Regions from separate parts of the Macrococcus equipercicus genome, predicted to be linked through region 1. Evidence: a T-box and tRNA genes for the amino acid it is inferred to sense, from the RefSeq annotation. Region 1 holds a T-box; the other holds one or more tRNA genes.
What was found. The T-box of region 1 lies ahead of KFV11_RS07265 (valine--tRNA ligase). A T-box ahead of a tRNA ligase gene usually reads a tRNA of that ligase, here a tRNA-Val.
Positions count from the first base shown of each region.

Region 1 (14,930 bases):
ATGAAATAAAGACTGCCGGTCACAAGCAGCAGATCTCCGTCATAGTTTTTAATGAGCGAGCCGTAATCTTTCACTTTCTCGACGCGTTCATGTTCGACATTCTCATAGATGACATCGACAGGCAGCGCTTTAGGGAAGTCAAACTCCGTGACATAAAACGTCGCGGCGATGTCTTCAAGCGCCATCAGCATGCTGCCGATCGGTTTACCGTCAATCGCACTGAACAGCACATCGATGCGCCGGTCCGGATAATGCGTATTCATCGTCTCCACAAGGACATCGATGGACTCCTTGTTGTGGGCGCCGTCCAGTATGATGGTCGGATGGTCCTGAATCTTCTCAATGCGGCCGGTCCATGTCGTCTCCTCAATGGCTTCAATCATCTTGTTGAAATCAAGCATGATCATGCCGCGTTCGAACATTTCTATCAGTGTAGTGATGGCCACTGCAGCATTTTCCTGCTGATGTCTGCCGATCATCTTCAGTTCAATATGCTCCAGTTCATAGTCTTTGTAACGGTATGTGAATTCCCTGCCGAAAGGAATGACATGGAAATCCCGTGTCAGTTCAATCGCTTTCGCATGATAATGTTCGGCCTGCTGAATGACATAGTTACGCGCCTCATCATTTTTGATCGCATAGACAAGTGGTACGCCGGGCTTGACGACACCCGCTTTTTCTTTAGCGATATCGAGGTATGTGTCACCTATAATGTTCGTATGGTCAAGACCAATGCTTGTCAGCACCGTCATTACGGGTACAAAAACGTTCGTTGAATCATTCTTCGCACCGAGTCCTGCCTCAACGACAACAAAGTCAACCGGGTGGATTTCACCGAAATAAAGGAACATCATCAATGTGATGATTTCAAACTCTGTCGCCTGACCGAGTTCTGTTTCGGCAGCCAGCTGTTCACTGACCGGTCTGACACGGTCAACAAGACAGACGATGTCGTCATCTGTTATCGGCTGACCATTCAAGCTGATACGCTCGTTGAAAGTCTCGATATAAGGAGACGTAAACGTACCGACCTGATAGTTGTTAGCCATCAGCACATTCTTCAAATAGCTGACGGTCGAACCTTTGCCGTTCGTCCCGACGACATGAATGCCGTTAATATGCTGCTCTGGATTGCCTAGACGGTCAAGCATCCAGCGCATCCTTTTGACACCCGGCTTGATTCCAAACTTCGTCCGCTCATGTATCCAGTATAAACTCTCTAAATAATCCATAATTTCGCCTCTACTTTAATTGTGCTAAACGTTCTTTCACAGCGTTATAGCGCTCTGTATAAGTGAGCTGCTTTTCTTTTTCTTCGTTGATGACTTTCTCCGGTGCTTTTGATACAAAGCGTTCATTGGCAAGCTTGTTGTTGACACGGTCAAGCTCCTGCTGCCATTTTTCAAGTTCTTTTGTCAGACGGGCGCGTTCCTTATCCATGTCAATCAGACCTTCCAGCGGCAGAATGATTTCTGCACCTGCAACAGGTAAAGTCATCGCTTTGTCGATCGTCTCCGGCTGCTCACTGATAATCAGTTCTGACGGATTACAGAAACGCTCCAGATAGAAGCGGTTCTCTTCCAGCTTCGCTGTAATAGCATGATGATTTGTCTTGATGATCATCGGTATTTCTTTTGACATCGGTGTATTGACTTCATTCCGGGCAGTACGGACTGCACGGATAATCTCCATGAGCTGCTCCATATCCTGTTTGGAAGATAAATCAGACCATTCGTCGCGGACGACCGGCCACGACGCCGTCACGATTGACTCGCCTTCGTGCGGCAAGTTCTGCCAGATGGATTCTGTGACAAACGGCATAAACGGATGCAGCATACGCATAATCTGATCCAGCGTGTAAGCAAGAATAGAACGGGTCGTCTGCTGCGCTTCCTCGTCGTCTCCGTTCATCGGAATCTTACTCATCTCAATGTACCAGTCACAGAAATCATCCCAGATGAAGTTATACAGGCTGCGGCCTACTTCACCGAATTCATATTTCTCAGCAAGACGTGTCACTTCTTCAATGGTTTCATTCAGCCGCGTCAGAATCCACTTATCAGCCACTGACTTTTTACCGCCCCAGTTAATATCTGCGACCGTGAAATCGTCACCGATGTTCATCAAGCTGAAACGGGAGGCGTTCCAGATCTTATTGATGAAATTCCATGCTGCTTCCACTTTCTCTGTCGAGTAGCGTAAGTCCTGCCCCGGTGTCGAGCCGGTTGCCAGAAAGTAACGCAGGGCATCCGCTCCGTATTTGTCGATGACATCCATCGGATCAACACCATTACCCAGCGATTTACTCATCTTACGGCCGTCTTCCGCCCGTACAAGCCCGTGAATAAGCACGTTATCAAATGGGCGTCTACCTGTAAACTCAAGTCCCTGGAAGATCATGCGTGCGACCCAGAAGAAGATAATATCATAGCCGGTAACAAGGACATTCGTCGGATAGAACTCCTTGAAGTCTGCTGCGTCAACGTTCGGCCAGCCGAGCGTTGAGAACGGCCAGAGCGCACTTGAGAACCATGTATCCAGCACATCCGCGTCCTGCGTCCAGTTCTCAGTATCCGCCGGTGCTGTTTTACCGACATAAAGTTCGCCCGTCTCATTATGATACCACGCCGGAATCTGGTGCCCCCACCAAAGCTGACGGGAAATACACCAGTCATGTATACCTTCCATCCAGCGGTTGAAAGTTCCTTCAAAGCGCGGCGGAATGAAATCGATACGGTCCTCCGTCTCTTGATTAGCCAGTGCCTGTTCAGCAAGCGGCGCCATCTTGACGAACCACTGCGTCGATAAGTAAGGCTCAACGACTGCACCGCTTCGTTCGCTGTGACCGACCTGGTGAATATGTTTCTCGACTTTTACGAGCTCACCGCTCTCCTTTAAGTCAGCAATCAGCTGTTTGCGGCAGTCAAAGCGGTCCATGCCCGCGTATGGACCAGCCAGCTGATTCATCGTGCCGTCTTCATTCATGACATTGATGCGCGCAAGGTTATGACGGTTACCGATCTCAAAGTCATTCGGATCATGGGCAGGCGTCACTTTCATCGCCCCTGTACCGAAGTCCTTCTCAACATAGTCATCACCAAGCACCGGAATCTCACGGCCGAGCAGCGGTAAGATGACCGTCTTACCGATCATGTGCTGATAACGTTCGTCTTCAGGATGCACGACAACTGCAGTGTCGCCGAGCAGCGTCTCAGGACGAGTCGTCGCGATCTCGATGAAGCCGCTGCCATCACTCAGTGGATAGTTGATGTGATAAAAAGCACCCTCAATTTCCTCGTGAATGACTTCGATGTCGCTCAGTGCTGTACGTGCAGCAGGATCCCAGTTGATAATCCGTTCACCGCGGTAGACCAGCCCTTTTTCGTACATCTTAACGAACACTTCGCGCACTGCCTCAGACAGCCCTTCATCCAGTGTGAAGCGTTCACGTGAGTAATCGAGGCCGAGACCGAGCTTCGCCCATTGCTCACGAATGAATCCGGCATATTCCTCTTTCCATTCCATCGTCTGCTCCAGAAACTTCTCACGGCCGATATCATGACGTGAAATACCGTCAGCGCGCAGCTTTGCTTCTACTTTTGCCTGTGTCGCAATCCCGGCATGGTCCATACCCGGCAAGTACAATGTATTGTAGCCCTGCATCCGCTTCATACGCGTGATGATATCCTGCAGCGTTGTATCCCATGCATGGCCGATATGCAGCTTCCCTGTCACGTTCGGCGGCGGAATGACAATAGTAAACGGCTTCTTGTCAGAGCCGCTTTCCGCTTTAAACAGTGCGTCGTCCACCCATTTCTTATATGTGCCTTCTTCAACTAGTTCATGATTGTATTTAGTATCCATCCAGTAACCTCCAATTAATCATATGGTAATGCTCAGAAAACAAAAAAATCCCGTCCTAAAACAATAGGACGGGAATAATCTCGTGGTACCACCTAAATTCAGCCGCAGCTGCACTCATTAAGATTAACGCTCTTCCACGCTTCCACCTACTGAATGTTCAATGAAAGACACTTGCGGGCTACCTTCAATCAAAGTCACTGCACAGTTTCACCAGACCTGCACTCTCTAGAAGTTTCTGTTGACCTACTCTTCCCGATAATCATATGAATTTGATTTAATAGTAGCTGATTTACAGCCTCTTGTCAATCTGACTTTTCTTCAGTATGTACTGGACGAGCGGTGTGACAATGAGCAATATGAAGAATATCCTGAAAATATGATAGCTTGAAATCATAGCGACATTGGCACCGGTTTCAATACCGACCACGATAATCTGTGCCATGCCGCCCGGGGCCGCACTGAGAAACAGGTCGTTGAACGGATGAGCGGTCAGCCAGGTGAACACAATGACCATGACGAGCGTCGCACCGATCAGCAGCAAGTTGTGAATGCATATACCGACAAACAGCCGCCTGGACAGCTGGTTCGATAGACTGTACATTTGAAGGCCGATTCTAATACCGAACAGCACTTGCGCTAAAGCAACCAGCATATATGGAATCGAGAAGGTCTGTTCCGTCATCATATTCCATATAATCAGCACCAGTATCGGCGCCAGCAGCTGCGGGACCGGAAAATGGATTTTGGTCATGAGCCGGTAGACAGCAGCAGTACTGAGCACGAGCAGGATGAACGACAGCGGACTCAGCTGCATAAAGAGAGATGGTGCTTTATGAGCGGCATGTGATACGCCGCCGCTCTGCCATGAACTGACCAGCGGCACAATCATGATGACAAACAGCAGCCGTGACGTCTGGGATAAAGTCACTACAAGCAGATTCGCCTGTTTATTTTCCTCGGCCATCACAATCATCTGACTCAGTGCACCAGGAATCGAACTGAGCAGTGCCGTTTCAAACGTGCAGTCCACAATTTTTTTAAACAAAAGGGACAGCAGGACGGCCGCAGCAAGCAGCAGCATATTCAGGATGACGATATTGACAGCATCATCTTTAATATCCAGCACGACTTGACGGGTGAAAGCAGCCCCGATCTGAGCGCCTAAAATAAACAGACCGAGGTCACCGAGTACTTTCGGCCAGACAATCGTTCGCCGGGAGAATTTGCTGCACAGCACCGCCGCAATGATCGGGCCGAACAGCCACGGCAGTATCATACCGACTTTCATCAGCAGAAAACCGACCGAAAGAGCGAGAATTACTAATAACAGTTGAAACATTGCCGTCACTTCCTCTACTTAATATTGTAACAAATTTGTTTAGAAAGTTGTGAGCAGGCTATTTATTAATTAAGAAGCTAAAGGAGGCAGACAGATGTTTAGATATGCAGGGGGATCCACAGGGTGCTTGTTCTCGATCATCATTTCAATCGTTTTATCCATCTTACTGACATTACTGCTCAATATAATTTTTTAAGAATTTTTTAAGAATTAAAGAAAGCACCGCTGAGGAATAATATCTTCAGCGGTGCTTTCTTTCAATATATCAACCATCAAAATAAAAAACCGTGAACTAATCCACGGTTTCAATTATTAAGACGCAAGGTCAAAGTTAACGATTGAAGCTAAGTCGAATTTCACTACAGAAGCTGATTCAGTTGTTGCTTTTTCTGTAGTTGCTTTTTCTGTAGTTGACTCTTCTGTTTTATTATCGTCTTTTTTGTCATCTTTGTCATTGTTACACATGCTCATTAGCAATGGAATCGCAAGAAGAAGGATTAATAATGGAATCAACCAAGGCCATGGACTTTTCTTCTTCGGTTCTTCACGATGAACGTGTGTATCACGTGTTTCTCTTACACGGTCCCCGTCCCGATTTGTAGTACCATCCGCTTGATGTGTTACATGACGATCTTTTTCTGAATCATAGATAACGTCTTTGTCGTTAACGTTTTTGTTGTTAGCCATAGTAGAAAACCTCCGTTAAGATTATTTTTGTAAATTTTATTTACATCAATATTATTGCCTTTAATCAGGAATATAAACATCATTCATAAAAAAAAATGAAAATCACATGAGAATAATGTGATTTTCATTATATAAACCCTTTATTTAACGGCGTTCAGCGCTTTATCAAATGCCGCTAAAGTTTTCTCGATATCTGCTGATGTATGCTTCGTTGACAGGAACATGCCTTCGAACTGGGACGGCGGCAGGAACACACCATTTGCAGCCATCTCGCGGTACATCTTCGCAAACAGCTTGAGGTCAGACTTGCTCGCCGTCTCAAAATTCGTCACTTTCTGTTCATTCAGGAAGTAGCCGATCATGCTGCCGGCACGATTAATCGTGATCGGCACACTATGTTTAGCGAACACTTCTGTTAAGCCCGCTTCCAGCTGGTCACCCAGCTGATTGAAATACGTATAGCTGTCTTCTGTCAGCTGACTGAGCGTATAATAGCCGCCGGTCATCGCCAGTGGATTACCGCTCAGTGTGCCTGCCTGGTAAATATCTCCTGCCGGTGCGATACGTTCCATAATGTCACGTCTGCCCCCGAACGCGCCTACCGGCAGTCCGCCGCCGATAACTTTGCCGAGACAAGTCAGGTCGGGTGTCACATTGAAGTAACCTTGCGCACAGTTGTAGCCGACGCGGAAGCCTGTCATGACTTCATCAAAGATCAGCAGCGCACCATATTCATTTGTGATGTCCCGCAGTCCTTGCAGAAAACCTTCCACCGGTGGGACAACGCCCATATTACCGGCTACGGGTTCAACGATAACACAGGCAATATCATCACCATATTTCTCAAATGCTGTCTTCACTGCATCAAGGTCATTATAGTGAACCGTGATTGTGTTTTCAGCCGTTCCTTTCGGTACACCAGGGGAATCCGGCAGTCCAAGCGTCGCTACACCAGAGCCCGCTTTAATGAGCAGACTGTCACTGTGACCGTGGTAGCAGCCGATGAACTTCAGAATTTTGTTCCGGCCAGTATAGCCGCGCGCGAGACGCAGGGCAGCAAGTGTCGCCTCAGTACCGCTTGAAACCATACGGACCATCTCAATGGACGGGACGCGTTCAATGACAAGTTCCGCCATTTTCGTCTCGAGCTCAGTCGGCGCGCCGAAGCTTGTGCCGTTCAAGACAGTCTTGTTCAGTTGTTCAGTGACTGTCGGATCAGCATGCCCTAAAATAAGCGGGCCCCAGCTCAGGACATAGTCGATATACTCATTGCCGTCGATATCATATATTTTTGAGCCTTTACCATGGTCCATGAAAATCGGGTCCATATCTACGCTCTTGAACGCCCGGACCGGACTGTTGACGCCGCCCGGCATGACTTTCTGTGCTGCTTCGAATGCCTGCTGTGAACGATTCATTAGTATCCTCCTTTATTGATGTAGCTGCAAATATCTTTAGCAAAGTAAGTGATGATCATGTCTGCACCAGCGCGCTTCATGGAAATCATCTGTTCCATCACGATGCGTTCCTCGTCAATCCAGCCGTTTTGTGCAGCGGCTTTCGTCATCGCGTATTCACCGCTGACATTGTAGGCGACGACCGGCAGATTGCTGTTGTTGCGCACATCACGGATAATATCAAGATAGCTGAGTGCCGGCTTCACGATCATCATGTCAGCACCTTCTGCGATATCACTGTCAAGTTCGCGCATCGCTTCCAGACGGTTCGCCGGATCCATCTGGTAGGATTTCCGGTCTCCTGTCTGCGGCGTGCTTTCAGCGGCGTCACGGAACGGACCGTAGAATGCTGAAGCATATTTGATGCCGTAGCTCATAATAGGGATATTGTAGAAGCCTGCTTCATCAAGACCCTGTCTAATATGCGCGACAAAGCCATCCATCATGTTGCTCGGTGCAATGATATCAGCACCTGCTTTTGCCTGTGAGACGGCCGTCTGCACAAGAATCGGCAGCGTCTCGTCATTGATGACATCACCGTGATCATCCAGTACACCGCAGTGACCATGGTCCGTATACTCACAAAGACATGTATCCGCAAGAACAAGCATATCAGGATACAGCTGTTTGCAAAGACGTGTTGCCTTCTGGATAATGCCATCATCGATGAATGCACCAGTGCCGCATGCATCCTTCTCGTTCGGAATACCAAAGAACATCACAGCGCGAATGCCGAGATCATAAGACACTTTCAGTTCTTCATGAAGAAGGTTCAGACTGAGCTGGAAAATTCCCGGCATCGATTGAATCTCGTTTCTCACATCATCTTTCTCAATAACAAAGATAGGATAGATCAAATCCTTTTTGGAAATGGTAGTTTCTCTTACCATGTCTCTCATTACGGCTGAAGAGCGAAGTCTTCTATGTCTGTCAAATTGCATTACTGTCCCTCATTTCAAGTATTTTATCGATAATTGCCTCTTTCGTTGACTGCAAGGCGGTGATATGCGGCTGATGAACGTTCTGCAGCGCCCGGCTCGTCACCGGCCCAATCGCTACGACCAGCTGATGAATCTTGCTGTACGCCGTAAAATAGGCGCGGACGGCTGACGGACTCATAAATACGACCACATCTATACTACCACTCAAGAGCAGTGTGTTCATCTTCTTTGCATTATTTTCATTGGTGACAGGTTCATAGAGGGCGATTGTTGTCACGGCTGCCCGCCTGCTCAGAAAATCCGCGAGCTTCGGCCGCGCCTTTGCACTGCACGGCAGTAGAATCGAGCAGTCGTCAAAGCGGTCCGCCGCATGCGCGATAAATGACTCCTGATTGAATTCAGGCGGCTCATAGTCGATTGCGACACCATGCGTGATAAGTGCCTCTGAAGTCCTGCTGCCGATTGAAGCCACTTTGCTGAATGTGATGTCCGGATACTGCTCAAAGAAGAGCCGGACTGCATTTCTGCTCGTAAAAAGAAGCCAGTCATATTGATTACGAGCATACGCGTGAACAACAGGCAGCTGTCGTATTCCTATTAAAGGAAGATGGACAATGTCTACTTTATCGCTCTTAGTGGCGTGGCTGTCAGTCATCAATATAACTGGCTTCATATTACCGGCTTCCTTCTTCATTCAACGCTGCAATGATGTTGTGTGCCCCGTTAACCTGCATCTCTTCTGCTGCCTGACGGCCGACTGCAGCCGGATCAGTTCCGGTGACATCAGAAACATATTTCTCTTTCCCGTCCGGAGACATAATAAGACCTTTGAAATGTATCTGGTCTCCGTCTATGACTGCATGACCTGCAATCGGCACTTGACAGCTGCCATCCATCAGTTTCAGGAACTGGCGTTCAGCCTGTGTACAGCGCTCCACTTCTTCATTATGGACCGCTCGTAACAGCTCCAGCACTTCTATATCGTCTGCACGGCATTCAATACCGAGTGCGCCCTGGCCGATAGCCGGCAGCATTGTTTCATGGTCCAGATATTCAGTGACGGTGTCATCGCTCCAGCCCATCCGTTTCAGACCGGCCGCTGCTAGAATAATCGCATCATAATGTTCATGTTCCAGTTTATTCAGCCGCGTGTCAATATTGCCGCGGATCCATTCAATCTGAAGTTCAGGATATAAGCTCAGCAGCTGAGCACCCCGGCGCAGCGAACTTGTACCGATGACACTCCCTGCCTTCAAATCTGCTAACTTCACATGACCTTTAGAGATGAAGGCATCGCGTGGATCCTCTCTATCTGGAATACAGCCGAGCGTCAGTCCATCGGGCAGTTCACTTGGCACGTCTTTCAGCGAATGGATGGCCATGTCAATCTCTTTGTCAAACAGCGCCTGTTCAATCTCTTTGACGAACAAGCCTTTGCCGCCGACTTTTGACAGCTGCACATTAACGATTTTATCGCCTTTTGTGACAATTTCCTTGATTTCAATGTCCACTTCAGGGAAACGGTCTTTAATTTTCTGGATAAACTGGTTACTCTGTGTCAGAGCAAGCTGACTTCTTCTTGTTCCTACTATAATCTTTCTCATGTGAAGCCTCCTAGTTGATTAACTGATGAAATTCAGAATATCTGGATAAGAGCAGGTAATTAATCATACAGATCAAGAACAGAATAATATTAATCTCCATCAAAATATTCACTTTCAAACGTTTCTGATTAAATACAAATATGAATGCACCGTATATGAACAGCACAATCATGGAACCGATTACTTTGCTGTCCGCCCAGATGGAGCCGCCGATCAGGATCAGCCCCCACTGTACGCCGAGAATGAGAGAAATCAGAAGAAGCACAAAACCCGCTATACTGAATATACTGACAAATTTCCCGATGGACGCAAGGTCATTGATCCTGAAAAACTTCTGATTGAATTTCTTCTTCTTTAAGTTATTCATCTGTATTAAATACAGCAGCGCGTGCAGCGCCGCGATAAGAAACATGACATACGCTGTGATGGCGAGCGTCACGTGAATCATCAGCAGTTCGTTCATCATATGCGAGACAGCGGTATCCGAGTTATACTGCAGCGGCTGAAACGTATGGATCGCCATAAACGTAAAGCCGATCAAGTTCATCATAAACGTGATCAGTTCCGACCGCGTGCTCACCGACAGAATGATGGAGATCAAAATGATCAGCCAGGTGAAGAAATAAAACCCTTCGCTGATCGTCTGCACCGGAAACCTTCCGGTATTAACGATGAACTGGCCCACAAGCAGTGTCTGCATCATAAATACGCCCACTAACATCATAAAACCGGTTTTCTTTACTCTATTGTTTTTCTCAACGAAATCGAAGAAATAACAGGCAACACTCAACATGTAGATGAAGAGTATTGCCTCGTGCAACCGAATCATAACTATATCAGACATTCACTCACCCATTTCTTGGTTCAAGCTGCCCCCGAAATGATTTAATATTATAGTTTTCCCGTTCGTTAATGATTTCTACTTCAGTTGTAATATTAAAAATCTCCTGGAAGAACTGCAGCTCTTCACTGCGGTTGTTATGGCCGCTCAGTTCTTTCGCCTGCTGAATCGGATCTTTTAACATCTGGTTGATGACGCTCTTCATATGCTTCGAGATCACTTTACGGTCACGGTCAGAAAGGTCGGGCATTTTGCGCTCGATGCTTTCCATCGTTGTTTCCTGAATACGGAGTGCTTTCTCGCGCAGTGCCGTAATGACCGGAACTACACCGAGCATATTCACCCATTCTGTAAACTGCAGTACTGATGTATCAATCATCAAGCGGATTTTCTCAGCTGCTTTCTCACGCTCAGCAAGATTGGCATCAACAAGACCTTTCAAGTCATCCACATCATAATTGAAGACGAGATCCAGCCTGCCGACCATCGGATCAATGTCACGCGGAACGGCGATATCAATCAGCACAATCGGATGAGACGGACGCATGCGCATCAGGCCGCTCATCATCTCCTCAGTAATGATATAATCACGGGCGCTTGTTGATGAAATGACGATGTCACTGTTCATCAATGCGCACTGCAGTTCACTGATCATCATATGTCTGCCGCCGAACTTATGAGCAAGTGACACTGCTTTCTCCGGTGTGCGGTTGATGACTGTGATATGTTCAGCACCACTGCCTGATAAGTTCTCAAGCGCGAGCTCCGCCATCTCTCCTGCACCGATGATCAAAATCCGTTTGTCATTCAATGTACCAAGCACTTTCTTCGACAGTTCCACCGCAGCATATGACACCGACACTGCTTTAGAAGAGATGTCCGTTTCAGAATGCGCACGTTTCGCCAAAGTGATGGCTTCCTTGAACAATTTGTTGAAAATCGTGCCGGTCGTCCCTTCACTTTGGGCCATTAGAAAGCTGTCGCGGATCTGTCCTAAAATCTGCGTCTCACCGAGGACGATTGAATCAAGCCCTGCTGTCACATTATAGAGATGAGCGACTGCTTCGTCGTCTACTTTGACCGTAGTGACTGACTTCACGACTTCCAATGCCACATCAAACCATTCTGCTAAAAATGACTGAATGTAGTAGCGTCCTGTATGCAGCTGGTCGACGACCGCATAAATCTCCGTCCGGTTACATGTCGATACAATAATTCCTTCAAACACTGATTTCTGGTTGATCAGTGTTTGATGTGCCTCTTCTATATTCAACTCTGAAAATGTCAGTTTTTCTCTTAAACTTACATCTGCTGTACGATGATTAACGCTCACTACAACAATATGCATTCATGTCGCCCCCATTTATAGCCATTAGTCCTATTATAACATAATTCCATTGTTTGATAAGGGCTCATGCTCTATAAATATTTTTCGATGGCCTGCCAGATCAATGTGTTTTTATCTTTTGATAATGACGAATAACTGATCAAAGTGTCACCAGAATCCATCTCAAGTGTCTGACGGACTACTTTCAGATGCTTCTGCACTTTGCCCTTTGGGATTTTGTCTTCTTTCGTTGCGATGATAATGACGGGAATGTCGTAATGCTTCAGAAAATCATACATCAGGACGTCATCCTGCGTCGGTTCGTGACGGATATCAACGAGCTGAATGACAACCGCAAGATTCTCACGTGTCGTCAAATAAGTCTCGATCATTTTACCCCAGCGTTCCCGCTCTGATTTTGATACTTTTGCATAACCGTAGCCCGGCACATCGACAAAGACGAGCTGCTCATCAATGTTAAAGAAGTTAAGCGTCTGTGTTTTACCCGGTTTCGATGAAATTCTCGCCATGCTTTTGCGGTTGATCATCGTATTGATGAAGGACGACTTCCCGACATTTGACCGGCCGGCAAGCGCGATTTCCTGCAGTCCCGTGTCCGGATACTGCTCCGGCTTGACCGCACTGATAATGATTTCTACGTTGTTCGGATTGATATTCATAGTTTTCTCCTGTTTTTCTTCTTATTATACATAGTCAAATCATCAAAAAGAAACCTCATAGAGTAAACGACCCCATGAGGTTAAGTGTTATGCTGATTTTTCTGACTCGATCAAGTTTGAAGCTTCATCATACATCTCCGGAGAAGTCGATTCACGGATCGTCTCTTCTGTGATGATGACTTTAGCGACGTTCTCTTCAGATGGGATATCAAACATAATATCCATCAGACTTTCTTCAATAATTGAACGCAGGCCACGTGCCCCTGTTTTACGTTCGATTGCCAGTTCACTAATCGCTGTCAGCGCTTCATCTGTGAATTCAAGTTCAACGCCGTCCAGTTCAAGCATCTTCTTGAACTGTTTGACAAGCGCGTTTTTCGGCTGCGTCAAAATGCTCTTCAGCGCATCAACGTCGAGCTGTTCCAGGTTCGCAACAACCGGAATACGGCCGATGAACTCAGGAATCAGACCATATGCCTGCAGGTCCTCAGGTTTGATCTGTGATAACAGCGCCGCTTCATCGATGTCTTTGTCTTTCTGACCTGTGAAGCCGATGACTTTTTCACCGAGACGGCGTTTGATGACTTCATCAATACCGTCAAACGCACCGCCGAGAATAAACAGAATATTGGTTGTATCAATCTGAATGAATTCCTGGTTCGGATGCTTACGGCCGCCTTGAGGTGGGACAGAAGCTACAGTCCCTTCAAGAATTTTCAGCAGTGCCTGCTGCACCCCTTCACCTGACACATCACGCGTAATTGAAGTGTTCTCAGATTTACGGGCAATCTTATCGATTTCATCGACATAAATGATGCCTTTTTCAGCGCGCTCAATATCAAAATCAGCGGCTTGAATTAAACGCAGCAAGATGTTCTCTACGTCTTCGCCGACATAGCCCGCTTCAGTCAGGCTTGTCGCGTCTGCGATAGCGAACGGCACGTTCAGTGAACGGGCAAGTGTCTGTGCAAGAAGCGTCTTACCACTACCGGTAGGACCGATCAGTGCGATGTTACTTTTTTGCAGTTCGACTTCTTCTTCATCTGTTTTAGCAGGCTGAACAATACGTTTGTAGTGATTGTAAACCGCTACCGCAAGTGCTTTTTTCGCCTTTGTCTGGCCGATGACATACTCATCCAGCAGCGCCAGCATTTCTTTAGGTTTCGGTATTTCTGTCAGTTCCTCTGTACCCGTTGTCTTCAGTTCTTCCTCGACAATCTCAGCACATAGTTCAATACATTCATTGCATATATAAACGCCGCTGCCGGCTACTAATTTCTTAACCTGGTCCTGATCCTTACCACAGAAGGAACATTTCAAGTTTTCTTCATCTTCATCAAATTTAAACATGTCTACACCCCTGTCTTTAGACGAATATACTAAAAAGATACATGATATGCAACTAATTAAACCGGGAAGAGTCTGACTTGCAGCTTCTGCAGTTAAACAGTCAGAAAGTCAAACAATGCCCGTATTCAATTATTTCGCTGGCTTACTATCATAACGTATTCTCAGTCTGCATGCAATATGAATGCTTATGGACGGTCATGACGAGAAAGCCGATATATCTCTACATAAAAAGACGGCCGTATATCCAGTGAATAGATATATGGCCCCTTTTCATCAATTATATTTTCTTATTACTTAGTTTTAGCTTCGCTGACTAATACATCGATTGCTTTTTGGATGCGCAGGTCATCTTTCAGCACAGCTGTGTTGCCAAGCGCTGAACGGATATCATCTACTGATAAACCGAACTGTTCGCTCATTTTAGTTAATTCAGCTTCTACATCTTCATCAGAGATTTCAATGTTTTCTGCGTTAGCGATAGCAGCAAGTGTTAAGTTTGTTTTAACACGTTTCTCTGCATCTTCCTGCATGCTTTCTTTTAACTGCTCTTCTGATTGACCAGAGAACTGGTAGTACAACTCAAGGTTTAACCCTTGCTGTGCGATGCGCTGTTCGAATTCCTGCATCATGCGGCCGAGCTCAGTGTCAACCATAGCCTGTGGAATATCAACTTGTGCATTCTCAGTCACTTGAGCGATCAATGATTCTTTTGTCGCGTTTTCAGCGGCGAATTTCTTCTGCTCAGCTAAGTCAGCGCGGAATTTTGTTTTGTAAGCATCCACTGACTCAGCAGACTCATCAAGCTCTTTCGCTAACTCGTCATCAAGTTCAGGTACTTCT
Region 1 covers NZ_CP073809.1:1,391,268-1,406,197, forward strand. Annotated here, with positions in the region: gene KFV11_RS07260 (bifunctional folylpolyglutamate synthase/dihydrofolate synthase) at 1-1,232, opposite strand, end outside; gene KFV11_RS07265 (valine--tRNA ligase) at 1,243-3,864, opposite strand; T-box leader at 3,926-4,133, opposite strand; gene KFV11_RS07270 (AbrB family transcriptional regulator) at 4,154-5,203, opposite strand; gene KFV11_RS07275 (hypothetical protein) at 5,516-5,890, opposite strand; gene hemL (glutamate-1-semialdehyde 2,1-aminomutase) at 6,031-7,308, opposite strand; gene hemB (porphobilinogen synthase) at 7,308-8,288, opposite strand; gene KFV11_RS07290 (uroporphyrinogen-III synthase) at 8,278-8,961, opposite strand; gene hemC (hydroxymethylbilane synthase) at 8,963-9,892, opposite strand; gene ccsA (cytochrome c biogenesis protein CcsA) at 9,903-10,595, opposite strand; gene hemA (glutamyl-tRNA reductase) at 10,741-12,081, opposite strand; gene yihA (ribosome biogenesis GTP-binding protein YihA/YsxC) at 12,153-12,740, opposite strand; gene clpX (ATP-dependent Clp protease ATP-binding subunit ClpX) at 12,828-14,090, opposite strand; gene tig (trigger factor) at 14,381-14,930, opposite strand, start outside.

Region 2 (14,930 bases), 300 kb from region 1:
CATTGTCGCTATGTTAACTGCCGGCAGAGAATCTAACTACGGAATTAGAGACGAAGATCTTAACAAATAAAAGACAGAATCGGCTGAGCCGGTCCTGTCTTTCTTTTATTACTGCTGCAAAAAGCCCTGGGTTTTAACGATGCCGTCTACGTCTGTGCGGGTCTTCCTGCTCAGCATATCAGTGACCTGGCTGCTCCACTTATCACTGCGTCTACCGTCCGTACGTTCACGGTAGTAGTCAGCAATCTCTTCATCATACGCTGCTATCTGCTGCAAGTACTCGGCACCTGTCTCATAACGGTTCTCGTGATAGACATGTTCAAACGGCAGGCGTGCTTTTCTGCTGCCCGTCTGTGCCGGATAGCCGACGACCATGCCGAATAACGGATACGTATAATCAGGAAGCCCGAGCAGTTCAATGACTTCAGCCATATTATTTCTCAGGCTGCCGATATAGCATATACCAAGCCCCATGCTTTCTGCGGCTACAGCCATGTTCTGTGCGGCAAGGCTGGCATCAACTGTGCCGACGATAAAGCTCTCTGTCGCACCGAAGTAATCATCGATGGAGACTTCTGCCCGTTCAGCGATTATATGGTGCCGTTTGAAATCGGCGATAAAAACAAAGAGATGGCCGTTATGTTCAACGTAGTCCTGTGTGCTGATGGCGCGCAGTGCCTGTTTGATCTCAGGATCAATCACCCCGATAATAGAGTATGCCTGGACAAAGCTTGATGTCGATGCCTGCTGTGCTGCTTCGACCAGTATTTTTACCGTATCCTCGTCCAGTGATTTATCTTCAAATTTCCGGATTGAACGGTGCTCCATCAGCTGCTTCACTACTTCATTCATGTAATCAGTCCTTATTTAAGATTTGGGTAGTTCTGCTGTCTCAGCGCTTCGTATACTAAAATCGCTGCAGTATTGGATAAGTTCAGTGAACGTACATTGTCATTCATCGGAATTCTGAGGGCCGTGTCCATATACTTCTCTTTCACCCAGTCCGGAAGTCCTGTCGTCTCACGGCCGAAGATGAAGTAATGGTCGACTGACGTGTCTGAATAGTCGAATGTTGTATGCGGCTTTTTGCCGAACTTCGTCAGCAAATAGTAATTACCGCCTGCTGTCTTGTCGAAAAATTCCTCGATGCTGTCATAGTAGATGATGTTGACGAATTTCCAGTAATCAAGGCCTGCACGGCGCAGCATTTTATCGTCCGTTGAAAATCCGAGCGGACGTATTAAATGCAGTGTCGTATCCGTTGCTGCACAAGTTCTTGCGATATTACCTGTATTCGCCGGAATTTCCGGCTGATATAAAACGACATTAATTGATGACATGTTCAATCTCCTCTAAACCTTTTAATATTTCATTTCTGACTTCTGCGTCTTCTTCTATATTATACCGTTCCTTCAAAAACGGCGCTTCCAATTGGCCTGCGATTTTGCCGATGGCCCAGTAAGCAGTCCCTTTAATGACAGGGCGCGTGTCTTCGACGGCGACCTTTTTCAACGCCGGGACGGCTGACTCTTCCTTGAAATGCGCCAGCGCAATAATCGCATTGCGCTGGATCGGCTTCTTACCCCGCCAGCTGCCTGCTAGATGACTGTATTCATTTTTGAACATCTTGTTACTGATGGTCAGCAGCGGCTCGAGCAGCGGCTTCAGCTTCAGCGGCTCAAGAATGATATCATCCTGCAGTGTGTTAATACCGCGGTTTCTCGGGCAGACTTGCTGACAAGTATCGCAGCCGTACAGCCTGTTACCGATCTTTCCGCGGTACTCATCAGGAAGAAAGCCTTTCGTCTGCGTCAGAAAACTGATGCATTTCTGAGCGTTCAGCTGGCCGTTCCCGACCAGTGCACCTGTCGGACAGCGGTCGATGCATATTGTGCAGTCGAGACAGCTGTCGCTGACCGGCTTATCCGGCGGCAGCGGAATCGACGTCAGCAGTTCACCGAGATACGTCCATGTGCCGAGCTTGTCATTCAGTATAAAGCCATTTTTTGCTGCGTAGCCGAGCCCCGCACGCTCTGCGACTGCCCGGTCACTCAGCACGCCTGTGTCTACCATCGACAGGCATTCGGCAGACGGCATCCGTTCCTCGATGAATGCCTGCAGCAGTGTCAGCCGCTTCCTGAGCAGCGAATGGTAATCCATTCCCCATGACGAGCGGGCGAACATACCCCGCCGCTCCCCGCGTATGCTTCGCGGCGCATCTGGAAGCCGGTTCGGATAGCCGACTGCAATGGCAATGATGGAGCGCGCAGACGGCAGTGATTTCTTCGGATCGATTCTGAGCTCGATATCAGAACTCTCAAACCCGGATGCGTATCCCTTCGAATAATACTCTTCAAGCTTCGGCCGCAGCTCTTCGAACGGTTCAGCCGTCGTAAATCCGATGGCATCTATACCTATCGTTCTGCTGTAGGCGATAATCTCCTGCTTCAGCTGTTCTGACATGTACTCACCTCCAAATCAATGCAACTATTTTAACACAAAAACAAGCCGGCACCTAAATAAATCTTCGGTTGCCGGCTTATTTGATAGCTCTATTTTAGTCGCTTACTATAATACTTTAGATAGGAAGTTCTGCGTCCGTTCGTTCTGCGGGCTGCCGAATACTTGCGCCGGTGTCCCTTCTTCCTGGACGATTCCTTTATCCATGAAGACAACGCGGTCTGCTACTTCTCGTGCAAATCCCATTTCGTGTGTCACAACAACCATCGTCATCCCTTCACGTGCGAGGTCTTTCATAACTTGCAGCACATCACCGACCATCTCCGGGTCAAGCGCTGAAGTCGGCTCATCGAAGAGCATCACGTCCGGGTTCATCGCCAGTGCTCTTGCGATCGCGACACGCTGCTTCTGTCCACCTGATAACTGCGACGGATAAGCACCTGCCCGTTCTTTCAGTCCGACTTTTTCGAGCAGTCCTAATGCGCGCTGCTCTGCTGACTCTTTCTTCTCACCCTTAACAAGCATCGGTGTCAGCGTCAAATTCTCAAGCACCGTTTTATGCGGGAAGAGATTGAAGTTCTGGAACACCATCCCCATCTTCTGACGGAGTTTATTGATGTTTGCCCCTTTCGCGTTCAGCACTTCCCCTTCAAATATAATGCGGCCGCCTGTCGGTGTTTCAAGCAGGTTCAGGCATCTTAAAAATGTCGATTTGCCGCTTCCTGACGGTCCGATTACTGCCACTACTTCTCCTGATGCCACTTCAAGGTCAATCCCCTTTAATACTTCTACTTGTCCGAAACTTTTATGAAGGTTTTCTACATTAATCACTTACACTCATTCTCCTTTCGAAGACATTCATCACACGAGATAACGTGAATGTCAGGATAAAGTAGGCAACTGCGGCAATCAACAATGGGGTAAACGGATCAAACGATGCACCTTGCACTTTCTGTGCATTGAACATCAGTTCGCTGACACCGATAACAGACACAATTGATGATTCTTTAATAACAGTGATAAATTCATTACCAAGTGCCGGCAGAATGTTTTTAATGGCCTGCGGCATGATGACTTTGTTCATCGCCTGTGAATGACTTAAACCGAGTGAACGTGCCGCTTCCATCTGTCCTCTGTCGACTGCGTTAATACCTGCACGGATAATTTCAGCGATATACGCTGCACAGTTCAGTATCAGAGCAATGACACCGCAGACAAATGCTGACAGATCAAGGCCAAGCACTGCTGTTGTACCGAAGTAAACAAGGAACACCTGCACTAATAGTGGTGTGCCGCGGACGAACTCAATATATATCCATGCGATAGCTTTCACGATGATGTTTCGGCTCAGTTTCATAAAGGCCAGAATGCCGCCGAACAACGAACCGAGTATAACACCGAAGATAGAAATCAGAATCGTCGCTCCAATCCCTTTCAGGAAGTAATTGCCATACTTGCTTAAGAATGACCCTTCTTCAAACATCGCTTTATTGGCTTTTTTCTGATAGTCTTTAATCAATCCCTGGTCCCGCACTTCTTTAATGCTGGCATTCAGCTTATCAAGCAGCTCCGGTGAATCTTTCGGTAAAGCGATTGCTGTTCCTTTAGCCGCATCTGCAAACTGCAGTTTTGAATAAGAAAGTCCTGTGTTTTTTGAGAGGTATGCATCAGCTACCGGTCCTTCAAGGATAACCCCGTCAATCTTACCGGAGTTAAGTGACATGATGATTTCAGGCACACGCGTTAATGAAGACAAGTTTGCATCTGGAATTTCTTTTTGTGCTAGTGCTTCCTGAGTCGTCTGCTTCTGCACCCCAATATTTTTACCTGAGAAGTCTTTAATTGATTTAAGTTTATCTTTATTCTTCTTCTGAACAACCATACGCTGAGTGACTTCCATGTAATTATCTGTGAAGTCCACTTCTTTACGACGTTCAGGTGTCGGTGACATCCCTGAAATAATGACGTCAATCTTACCCGTTTTCATCGAACCGAGCAGACTGTCAAATGACATATCTACAACATTTAATTTTACCCCTAAATCTTTCGCGATCTTTTTGGCAAGCTCAATGTCTATGCCGACATATTCACTTTTACCGTTGACAGTCTGCTCAAACTCATATGGTGCATAGTCAGCAGACAGCCCGACGCGAATTTCCCCTCTTTTTTTAATGGTCTCATACTGATCGTCCTGTGCACTCGCCGATTTAAACGGAATACAAGACAATAGCAGTACGGTCATCATCATGAACACGACTAATTTCTTCAATTCACTGCCCCCTTTGTTACTTTCCTGTATAAAAGTATACAGGTCATTGAAATAATATACAATACTAAAAATAAAAAATATTCTGTTAATTAACAGAATATTTTTTATCACTCACTTTTATTAAATTGATAAATATCAGCGTGATATCCCGGCAGAATTTTCAACAGCACGGTATGGGCTAATATGCTGACCGGCAGCGGCACGAGGACATAAGCTGCAAGCAGTTTCAGGACATTGACTAAAGCACTGCTGTCCATATATTTAAACGCATTGAGCGGACCGACAAGCCCTGTATAGCCGAACCCTGCTGACATCGGCGTCCCTTGAACGCCCATGAAATAAGCCATTGTACCGCCGACGATGCCATTGATTATCAGCGGCACCATAATGATAGGATGTCTGACATAAACCGGCATCATCATCTTGGCAGCGCCGATGACGAGTGTTGTATTCACCCCTTTATCATTGACGAACCAGGAACCGACAATAAACGTATAACAGCATGCCGTAATCCCTAAATTGGCAGCGCCGCTCCCTAAACCTGACAAGCTGATCACGGTGGCGATTGCGACTAAAGAAATAGGTGTCGCCATCAGCAGTGCATAAGCAGTGCATATTAAAATGCACATGACGAGTGGATTTAACGTCGTAAAATGCGCGATGACCTGGCCGAGTGAGCCTGTGACCATCTTCATATAAGGCAGCGTAAACGTTCCGACGGCCCCGGGCAGAACGCCTGCCAGTATCGGCAGAAAGACAATGTTCAGCGTGCCGAGCCGGTTGCCGAGCGCTCTGATGACAAGGGCCGCTACAGTTATTGTCAGCAGCATATTAAGCAGATCACCCATACCGGCAAGACTTGCCCCTTTATCCGTGAACTGGACCGCACCAGAACCGATAAATGCCGCCCCGCCGAGAATGACACTCTGAATGCCGTTGAACTTCAGCTGATATCCTGCAAGCACCCCGATGATAATAGAGGCGCTGAACTGGAACATCATCAAGTACTGCGTCAGCACTGTAAACAGCTCATGATACTGACTTAAGTATTTAAACAGCTCACCGAGCATCGCATTCGGAATCAGTGCCACTACAATTCCGGTTGCCATACCGTTCAATATATTGAAGTAGAATGATTTAAAAGACATATGTTTTTCCATAAATGACCGACTTTCTGTTTTAATCTCTGCTGTTAAAGATTATCCGCTATATAGTGACCGTGGTTATCTTTTCCGAGCATTAATACTTTTAATTCCTGAGGCTTAATAATCTCCTGATCCAATTCTACTGCTGAATAGAATTTGAAGACAAAATGAGGGTCGGGCTGTGCAAATATTTCTCCTTCACCCAGCTCATCGCCGACTTCTAATAAGTAGACAAATAGCAGCTCATGATAATGCGTCCCTCTGTAATCAAAGAAGCTCTCGATAATCGTTTTAAACTGAAGCTCATTCGCACTTACTGTCAAATTTAACTCTTCCTTCAGCTCTCTTATCAGCGCAGACTGTGAATCTTCCAGTAACTTAATGCGTCCGCCGACCGTCGTGATAAATTCATCGTTGACCCCGTAATGCATCAACCATTCATCACCGCGCCGAATGATCGCCGATGTTCTCATATTTAGTTTGTGGCTGTCTAATAACAGAGATAAGTCCATAGTTTTTCTCCTTAAAGGGTGACCACCCATATATGATGATCCCCGCCCTCACCCCAGTAATCTTTAACTACATAGGTCGCAGGACCAAACATCTTCGTCCATGTTTTGATCGCAAGAGTATACGAAGCATCAAAACAGAATTCACGTATTCCAGCAGCCCGCAGCTCTTCCTGCATCTGTCTGATCAATGTACTGCCAATCCCCTGCCCCTGATATGCTGGATTGACATACAACGAACCTATTTCATATAAGTGATTCAACTTGCCTTTCATCATCTTGTCGATGTTACTGTTTGGACGATAGGAGGCAATGCCGCCGATGATCTGTTTATCATTTTTAGCTATTATAAAGCATACATCCGTCTGACGATAATAGCGCTCAATATAACTATATTTCGTATCGATTTCATGCTGCAGGTCTTCAGCATCGTCAATACCGTCTACTTGAAATGTATGGGTAATGACCCGCTTATAATGTGCTTTTAAAGCGCTCTTGTGTTCAAGAGCCGGCTTTATATAATCAATCAATTGAGCACCTCCTGTACATTTGTCTTATTATACACTAAAAAAACCCTGAAACATAAGTTTCAGAGTTCAGATACCGGCGGCCGGGGTCGAACCGGCACTCCTGTGAGGGAACTGGATTTTGAGTCCAGCGCGTCTGCCAATTCCGCCACGCCGGCGTAATATTATAAAGAGCATTTAATCAAAAATAATGGAGCGGAAGATAGGACTTGCACCTATATCTCGAATCAGGAAGATTCGTATTCTAAAGTTGAAATACTCCCGCACAATATAAAATATGGAGCGGAAGACAGGACTTGCACCTGTATCTCTGACCAGGAAGGTCAGTATTCTAAAAATTGAAATACTCCCGCATATATGATGAATGGAGGCGCCAACCGGATTTGAACCGGTGATAAAGGTTTTGCAGACCTCTGCCTTACCACTTGGCTATGGCGCCAGAAAAGAGCTGGGGTAGCTGGATTCGAACCAACGAGTGACGGAGTCAAAGTCCGTTGCCTTACCGCTTGGCTATACCCCAAGAATAGAAGGGCGACTGATGGGAATCGAACCCACGAATGCCGGAACCACAATCCGGTGCGTTAACCACTTCGCCACAATCGCCATGGCAGGGGCAGTAGGAATCGAACCCACATCAAAGGTTTTGGAGACCTCTATTCTACCGTTAAACTATGCCCCTATTTATGGTGGAGGGGGGCAGATTCGAACTGCCGAACCCGAAGGAGCGGATTTACAGTCCGCCGCGTTTAGCCACTTCGCTACCCCTCCAAATACATGGTGCCGGAAAAAGGACTTGAACCCTCAACCTACTGATTACAAGTCAGTTGCTCTACCAGTTGAGCTATTCCGGCATAATAAAAAGATGGCTCAGGACGGAATCGAACCGCCGACACATGGATTTTCAATCCATTGCTCTACCGACTGAGCTACTGAGCCATACATGGCGGTCCCGACCGGGATCGAACCGGCGATCTCCTGCGTGACAGGCAGGCATGTTAACCGCTACACCACGGGACCTTAGTTGCGGGAGGCGGATTTGAACCACCGACCTTCGGGTTATGAGCCCGACGAGCTACCAGACTGCTCCATCCCGCGATAATAATAAATAGTGTGTTTATTCTTGTTGAGTGCTGAAGTAAAAAATAATGGCGGAGGAAGAGGGATTCGAACCCCCGCGGGCCGTTAAGCCCCTGTCGGTTTTCAAGACCGATCCCTTCAGCCGGACTTGGGTATTCCTCCATTATATAAGTGGACCTTGCAGGACTCGAACCTGCGACCAAACGGTTATGAGCCGTTTGCTCTAACCAACTGAGCTAAAGGTCCTAAATCCAGAAGTTACACTTTTAAAAAATTAGTGGCGGCAGAGGGGATCGAACCCCCGACCTCACGGGTATGAACCGTACGCTCTAGCCAGCTGAGCTACGCCGCCGTATTAAATTATTATGGTGGAGACTAGCGGGATCGAACCGCTGACCTCCTGCGTGCAAAGCAGGCGCTCTCCCAGCTGAGCTAAGCCCCCATAATATAAACTACTTAAGAAGTAAGTCGGGAAGACAGGATTCGAACCTGCGACCCCTTGGTCCCAAACCAAGTGCTCTACCAAGCTGAGCTACTTCCCGTAGCAAAAATAATTAGCGCGCCCGAGAGGAGTCGAACCCCTAACCTCTTGATCCGTAGTCAAACGCTCTATCCAATTGAGCTACGGGCGCATAAATGGTGCCGAGGACCGGAATCGAACCGGTACGGTAATCACTTACCGCAGGATTTTAAGTCCTGTGCGTCTGCCAGTTCCGCCACCCCGGCTGATATATCGATTTTTGACAAAAAAATAATAATGGAGCGAAAGACGGGATTCGAACCCGCGACCCCAACCTTGGCAAGGTTGTATTCTACCACTGAACTACTTTCGCAAATATGGTGCGGGTGAAGGGAGTCGAACCCCCACGCCGTAGGCGCTAGATCCTAAGTCTAGTGCGTCTGCCAGTTCCGCCACACCCGCATATTTAAAATGGTGAGCCATAGAGGATTCGAACCTCTGACCCTTTGATTAAAAGTCAAATGCTCTACCAACTGAGCTAATGGCTCTAACATGGTGCCGGAAAAAGGACTTGAACCCTCAACCTACTGATTACAAGTCAGTTGCTCTACCAGTTGAGCTATTCCGGCATAATAATAAATGGTGGAGGATGACGGGATCGAACCGCCGACCCTCTGCTTGTAAGGCAGATGCTCTCCCAGCTGAGCTAATCCTCCAAATGTTTCTGCCCGGCAGCGTCCTACTCTCGCGGGACGTCAGTCCAACTACCATCGGCGCTAGAGAGCTTAACTTCTGTGTTCGGTATGGGAACAGGTGTGACCTCTCTGCCATCGTCACCAGACAGATGGGGTGAATTATACCCTCAAAACTAGATAAACGCTGAAGAAGTGATCCGACCGGCAATGCCGATAAATCTATGTTTGTCCAGCTACAGCTGCGCTGTCTTTCATCATTTTCTAAGCCGTACTGACAATCAGGATTGTCATCCGCCTCATCAAAAATGATTCAAGCCATTCCGCTTGCCTTCACTTTTCTTAATTGATTAAGTCTTCGATCGATTAGTATCCGTCAGCTCCACACATTACTGTGCTTCCACCTCGAACCTATCTACCTCATCATCTTTGAGGGATCTTATAACCGAAGTTGGGAAATCTCATCTTGAGGGGGGCTTCATGCTTAGATGCTTTCAGCACTTATCCCGTCCATACATAGCTACCCAGCTATGCCGCTGGCGCGACAACTGGTACACCAGAGGTATGTCCATCCCGGTCCTCTCGTACTAAGGACAGCTCCTCTCAAATTTCCTACGCCCACGACGGATAGGGACCGAACTGTCTCACGACGTTCTGAACCCAGCTCGCGTACCGCTTTAATGGGCGAACAGCCCAACCCTTGGGACCGACTACAGCCCCAGGATGCGATGAGCCGACATCGAGGTGCCAAACCTCCCCGTCGATGTGAACTCTTGGGGGAGATAAGCCTGTTATCCCCGGGGTAGCTTTTATCCGTTGAGCGATGGCCCTTCCATGCGGAACCACCGGATCACTAAGTCCGTCTTTCGACCCTGCTCGACTTGTAGGTCTCGCAGTCAAGCTCCCTTGTGCCTTTACACTCTGCGAATGATTTCCAACCATTCTGAGGGAACCTTTGAGCGCCTCCGTTACTCTTTAGGAGGCGACCGCCCCAGTCAAACTGCCCGCCTGACACTGTCTCCCGCCACGATAAGTGGCGCGGGTTAGAAAGTCAACACAGCCAGGGTAGTATCCCACCAGCGCCTCGACGTAAGCTGGCGCTCACGCTTCGAAGGCTCCTACCTATCCTGTACAAGCTGTGCCGAATTTCAATATCAGGCTGCAGTAAAGCTCCACGGGGTCTTTCCGTCCTGTCGCGGGTAACCTGCATCTTCACAGGTACTATGATTTCACCGAGTCTCTCGTTGAGACAGTGCCCAAATCGTTACGCCTTTCGTGCGGGTCGGAACTTACCCGACAAGGAATTTCGCTACCTTAGGACCGTTATAGTTACGGCCGCCGTTTACTGGGGCTTCAATTCGTAGCTTCGCTTGCGCTAACCACTCCTTTTAACCTTCCAGCACCGGGCAGGCGTCAGCCCCTATACGTCACCTTACGGTTTTGCAGAGACCTGTGTTTTTGATAAACAGTCGCTTGGGCCTATTCACTGCGGCTCTTCAGGGCTTGCACCCTAAAAAGCACCCCTTCTCCCGAAGTTACGGGGTCATTTTGCCGAGTTCCTTAACGAGAGTTCGCTCGCTCACCTTAGAATTCTCATCTTGACTACCTGTGTCGGTTTGCGGTACGGGCACCTAATTTCTAACTAGAGGCTTTTCTTGGCAGTGTGAAATCAACGACTTCGCTACTATAATTTCGCTCCCCGTCACATCTCAACCTTCGCGAGCACCGGATTTGCCTGATGCTCAGTCTTGATGCTTGGACGTACATAACCAACAGTACGATCGCCTATCCTTCTGCGTCCCCCCATCGTTCAAACAATCTTAGGTGGTACAGGAATATCTACCTGTTATCCATCGCCTACGCCATTCGGCCTCGGCTTAGGTCCCGACTAACCCAGAGCGGACGAGCCTTCCTCTGGAAACCTTAGTCAATCGGTGGACGGGATTCTCACCCGTCTTTCGCTACTCACTCCGGCATTCTCACTTCCAAGCGCTCCACATGTCCTTGCGGTCATGCTTCGACGCCCTTGGAACGCTCTCCTACCATTGTCCTACGGACAATCCACAGCTTCGGTAATATGTTTAGCCCCGGTACATTTTCGGCGCAGCGTCACTCGACTAGTGAGCTATTACGCACTCTTTAAATGATGGCTGCTTCTAAGCCAACATCCTAGTTGTCTGGGCAACGCCACATCCTTTTCCACTTAACATATATTTTGGGACCTTAGCTGGTGGTCTGGGCTGTTTCCCTCTCGACTACGGACCTTATCACCCGCAGTCTGACTCCCGCATTAAATTATCTGGCATTCGGAGTTTGTCTGAATTCGGTAACCCGAGGGGGGCCCCTAGTCCAAACAGTGCTCTACCTCCAGTAATCATCATGCGAGGCTAGCCCTAAAGCTATTTCGGAGAGAACCAGCTATCTCCAGGTTCGATTGGAATTTCTCCGCTACCCACACCTCATCCGCTCACTTTTCAACGTAAGTCGGTTCGGTCCTCCATTCAGTGTTACCTGAACTTCAACCTGGACATGGGTAGATCACCTGGTTTCGGGTCTACGACCTGATACTCATTCGCCCTGTTCAGACTCGCTTTCGCTGCGGCTCCGCATCCACTGCTTAACCTTGCATCAAATCGTAACTCGCCGGATCATTCTACAAAAGGCACGCCATCACCCATTAACGGGCTCTGACTACTTGTAAGCACACGGTTTCAGGTTCTATTTCACTCCCCTTCCGGGGTGCTTTTCACCTTTCCCTCACGGTACTGGTTCACTATCGGTCACTAGAGAGTATTTAGCCTTGGGAGATGGTCCTCCCGGATTCCGACGGAATTCCACGTGTTCCGCCGTACTCAGGATCCACTCAGGAGGGAATAACTTTTCGACTACAGGACCTTTACCTTCTCTGGTTGACTTTTCCAAAGTCATTCGTCTAAATTATTCCTTTGTAACTCCGTGCTGAGTGTCCTACAACCCCAGGATGCAGGCATCCTGGTTTGGGCTCTTCCCGTTTCGCTCGCCGCTACTCAGGGAATCGAGTTTTCTTTCTCTTCCTCCGGGTACTTAGATGTTTCAGTTCCCCGGGTGTGCCTTCTCATATGCTATGTATTCACATATGGATAACATGACATGACTCATGCTGGGTTTCCCCATTCGGAGATCTCTGGATCAAAGCTTACTTACAGCTCCCCAGAGCATATCGTCGTTAGTAACGTCCTTCGTCGGCTTCTAGTGCCAAGGCATCCACCGTGCGCCCTTAATAACTTAATCTGTTATTAATAATGTGATGTCTGCATAAATGCAGACGCGCGATTTCTAAGAATTCAAAAAATGAACTCACTCGGTATTGCTTGGTAAAATCTTTTTCTTCTTCATTGCTTATCTAGTTTTCAAGGTACAATCTGAATGCATGGACCACAGGTCCTATGAACATTCAAAACTGAATACAATATGTCAGACGTTAATCCCTAAGGGATATCAAGTATCCCTTTTCCGTATAATCCTTAGAAAGGAGGTGATCCAGCCGCACCTTCCGATACGGCTACCTTGTTACGACTTCACCCCAATCATCTGTCCCACCTTCGACGGCTAGCTCCTAAAAGGTTACTCCACCGGCTTCGGGTGTTACAAACTCTCGTGGTGTGACGGGCGGTGTGTACAAGACCCGGGAACGTATTCACCGTAGCATGCTGATCTACGATTACTAGCGATTCCAGCTTCATGTAGTCGAGTTGCAGACTACAATCCGAACTGAGAATGGTTTTATGGGATTGGCTTGACCTCGCGGTTTTGCTGCCCTTTGTACCATCCATTGTAGCACGTGTGTAGCCCAAATCATAAGGGGCATGATGATTTGACGTCATCCCCACCTTCCTCCGGTTTGTCACCGGCAGTCTCTCTAGAGTGCCCAACTGAATGATGGCAACTAAAGATAAGGGTTGCGCTCGTTGCGGGACTTAACCCAACATCTCACGACACGAGCTGACGACAACCATGCACCACCTGTCACTCTGTCCCCCGAAGGGGAACGCTCTGTCTCCAGAGTTGTCAGAGGATGTCAAGATTTGGTAAGGTTCTTCGCGTTGCTTCGAATTAAACCACATGCTCCACCGCTTGTGCGGGTCCCCGTCAATTCCTTTGAGTTTCAGTCTTGCGACCGTACTCCCCAGGCGGAGTGCTTAATGCGTTAGCTGCAGCACTGAGGGGCGGAAACCCCCCAACACTTAGCACTCATCGTTTACGGCGTGGACTACCAGGGTATCTAATCCTGTTTGATCCCCACGCTTTCGCACCTCAGCGTCAGTTACAGACCAGAGAGCCGCCTTCGCCACTGGTGTTCCTCCATATCTCTGCGCATTTCACCGCTACACATGGAATTCCACTCTCCTCTTCTGCACTCAAGTCTCCCAGTTTCCAATGACCCTCCCCGGTTGAGCCGGGGGCTTTCACATCAGACTTAAGAGACCGCCTACGCGCGCTTTACGCCCAATAATTCCGGATAACGCTTGCCACCTACGTATTACCGCGGCTGCTGGCACGTAGTTAGCCGTGGCTTTCTGGTAAGGTACCGTCAAGGTACGTTCAGTTACTAACGTACTTGTTCTTCCCTTACAACAGAGTTTTACGATCCGAAAACCTTCTTCACTCACGCGGCGTTGCTCCGTCAGACTTTCGTCCATTGCGGAAGATTCCCTACTGCTGCCTCCCGTAGGAGTCTGGGCCGTGTCTCAGTCCCAGTGTGGCCGATCACCCTCTCAGGTCGGCTACGCATCGTCGCCTTGGTGAGCCGTTACCTCACCAACTAGCTAATGCGCCGCGGGTCCATCTATAAGTGACAGCAGAACCGTCTTTCACTGTTTCACCATGAGGTGAAACATATTATCCGGTATTAGCTCCGGTTTCCCGAAGTTATCCCAGTCTTATAGGTAGGTTACCCACGTGTTACTCACCCGTCCGCCGCTGACTTCAAGGAGTGCAAGCACTCCTGTCTGTCCGCTCGACTTGCATGTATTAGGCACGCCGCCAGCGTTCATCCTGAGCCAGGATCAAACTCTCCATAATAGTTTGTCTGATAAAAGCTCGTTGACTGCTTAAGCCAGTCACTCTTTGAAAGTACTAAAGTACTCAAATTATTGGAATTAACGTTGACATATTGTCATTCAGTTTTCAATGTTCATTTTTCGCTGTTACAAGATTAAATTATATCAGCTATCTTCTTTCGAAGCAAGCCTTTTATTTAGGAAGTTTTACACTCAAGCGTTAGCTGCTTGTCAGTGTTTTATTCCCTCTTGCATAAAAAATTTTACTCGCTTTTTGTTCTAAAGACAAGCGTCTTTTTTACACTTTTCATCATTTAATTATCAAGCTTTTGCGATGTTTGTCTGCTGTTTTCAGCGACTTTTATATCTTAACAAGATGACTGGAAAGAGTCAACAGTTTTTCTGCAATTTTTTTAACTTCTTTTCTCTATAGAAGAAAGCTTATAAGTTTTCTTCTTATTATTAGTAGTGTGCTAAGAAGCTAGCAGCAAAAATCTGTGACTTTTCAGTGGCTTCTGCATTATATGAAGATAGATATGCTATAATGCTTGCAGTAATTAATCAAGGAGATGATTATTTGAAATTCGCTAAAAAGCCAACAAGTAAAATTAACCGCATTAGAACATGGGCACTTGCACTGATTTTTATTGCGATGATTGTCATGTACTTAGGTGTTGTGCTGTTTTACTACACGAAAAGTCAGCTGCTGTTCTCATTGTTTTTACTTCTTGGAACATTGGCTTTCATATTAA
Region 2 covers NZ_CP073809.1:1,692,706-1,707,635, forward strand. Annotated here, with positions in the region: gene nfsA (oxygen-insensitive NADPH nitroreductase) at 109-852, opposite strand; gene trmL (tRNA (uridine(34)/cytosine(34)/5-carboxymethylaminomethyluridine(34)-2'-O)-methyltransferase TrmL) at 864-1,340, opposite strand; gene queG (tRNA epoxyqueuosine(34) reductase QueG) at 1,327-2,463, opposite strand; gene KFV11_RS08890 (amino acid ABC transporter ATP-binding protein) at 2,569-3,291, opposite strand; gene KFV11_RS08895 (ABC transporter substrate-binding protein/permease) at 3,284-4,708, opposite strand; gene KFV11_RS08900 (PTS sugar transporter subunit IIC) at 4,837-5,889, opposite strand; gene KFV11_RS08905 (NUDIX hydrolase) at 5,922-6,386, opposite strand; gene KFV11_RS08910 (GNAT family N-acetyltransferase) at 6,398-6,913, opposite strand; tRNA gene KFV11_RS08915 (tRNA-Leu) at 6,985-7,068, opposite strand; tRNA gene KFV11_RS08920 (tRNA-Gly) at 7,189-7,263, opposite strand; tRNA gene KFV11_RS08925 (tRNA-Cys) at 7,276-7,349, opposite strand; tRNA gene KFV11_RS08930 (tRNA-Gln) at 7,359-7,430, opposite strand; tRNA gene KFV11_RS08935 (tRNA-His) at 7,441-7,513, opposite strand; tRNA gene KFV11_RS08940 (tRNA-Trp) at 7,516-7,589, opposite strand; tRNA gene KFV11_RS08945 (tRNA-Tyr) at 7,595-7,678, opposite strand; tRNA gene KFV11_RS08950 (tRNA-Thr) at 7,686-7,761, opposite strand; tRNA gene KFV11_RS08955 (tRNA-Phe) at 7,774-7,846, opposite strand; tRNA gene KFV11_RS08960 (tRNA-Asp) at 7,852-7,927, opposite strand; tRNA gene KFV11_RS08965 (tRNA-Met) at 7,932-8,005, opposite strand; tRNA gene KFV11_RS08970 (tRNA-Ser) at 8,057-8,149, opposite strand; tRNA gene KFV11_RS08975 (tRNA-Ile) at 8,160-8,233, opposite strand; tRNA gene KFV11_RS08980 (tRNA-Met) at 8,266-8,339, opposite strand; tRNA gene KFV11_RS08985 (tRNA-Ala) at 8,354-8,429, opposite strand; tRNA gene KFV11_RS08990 (tRNA-Pro) at 8,456-8,529, opposite strand; tRNA gene KFV11_RS08995 (tRNA-Arg) at 8,546-8,619, opposite strand; tRNA gene KFV11_RS09000 (tRNA-Leu) at 8,625-8,713, opposite strand; tRNA gene KFV11_RS09005 (tRNA-Gly) at 8,746-8,820, opposite strand; tRNA gene KFV11_RS09010 (tRNA-Leu) at 8,826-8,909, opposite strand; tRNA gene KFV11_RS09015 (tRNA-Lys) at 8,920-8,995, opposite strand; tRNA gene KFV11_RS09020 (tRNA-Thr) at 9,001-9,076, opposite strand; tRNA gene KFV11_RS09025 (tRNA-Val) at 9,088-9,163, opposite strand; rRNA gene rrf (5S ribosomal RNA) at 9,174-9,288, opposite strand; rRNA gene KFV11_RS09035 (23S ribosomal RNA) at 9,486-12,409, opposite strand; rRNA gene KFV11_RS09040 (16S ribosomal RNA) at 12,647-14,200, opposite strand; gene KFV11_RS09045 (DUF2614 family zinc ribbon-containing protein) at 14,723-14,930, shown strand, end outside.
Region 2: it has a tRNA-Val gene. The T-box ahead of KFV11_RS07265 (valine--tRNA ligase) is inferred to sense a tRNA for this amino acid. The anticodon was not compared.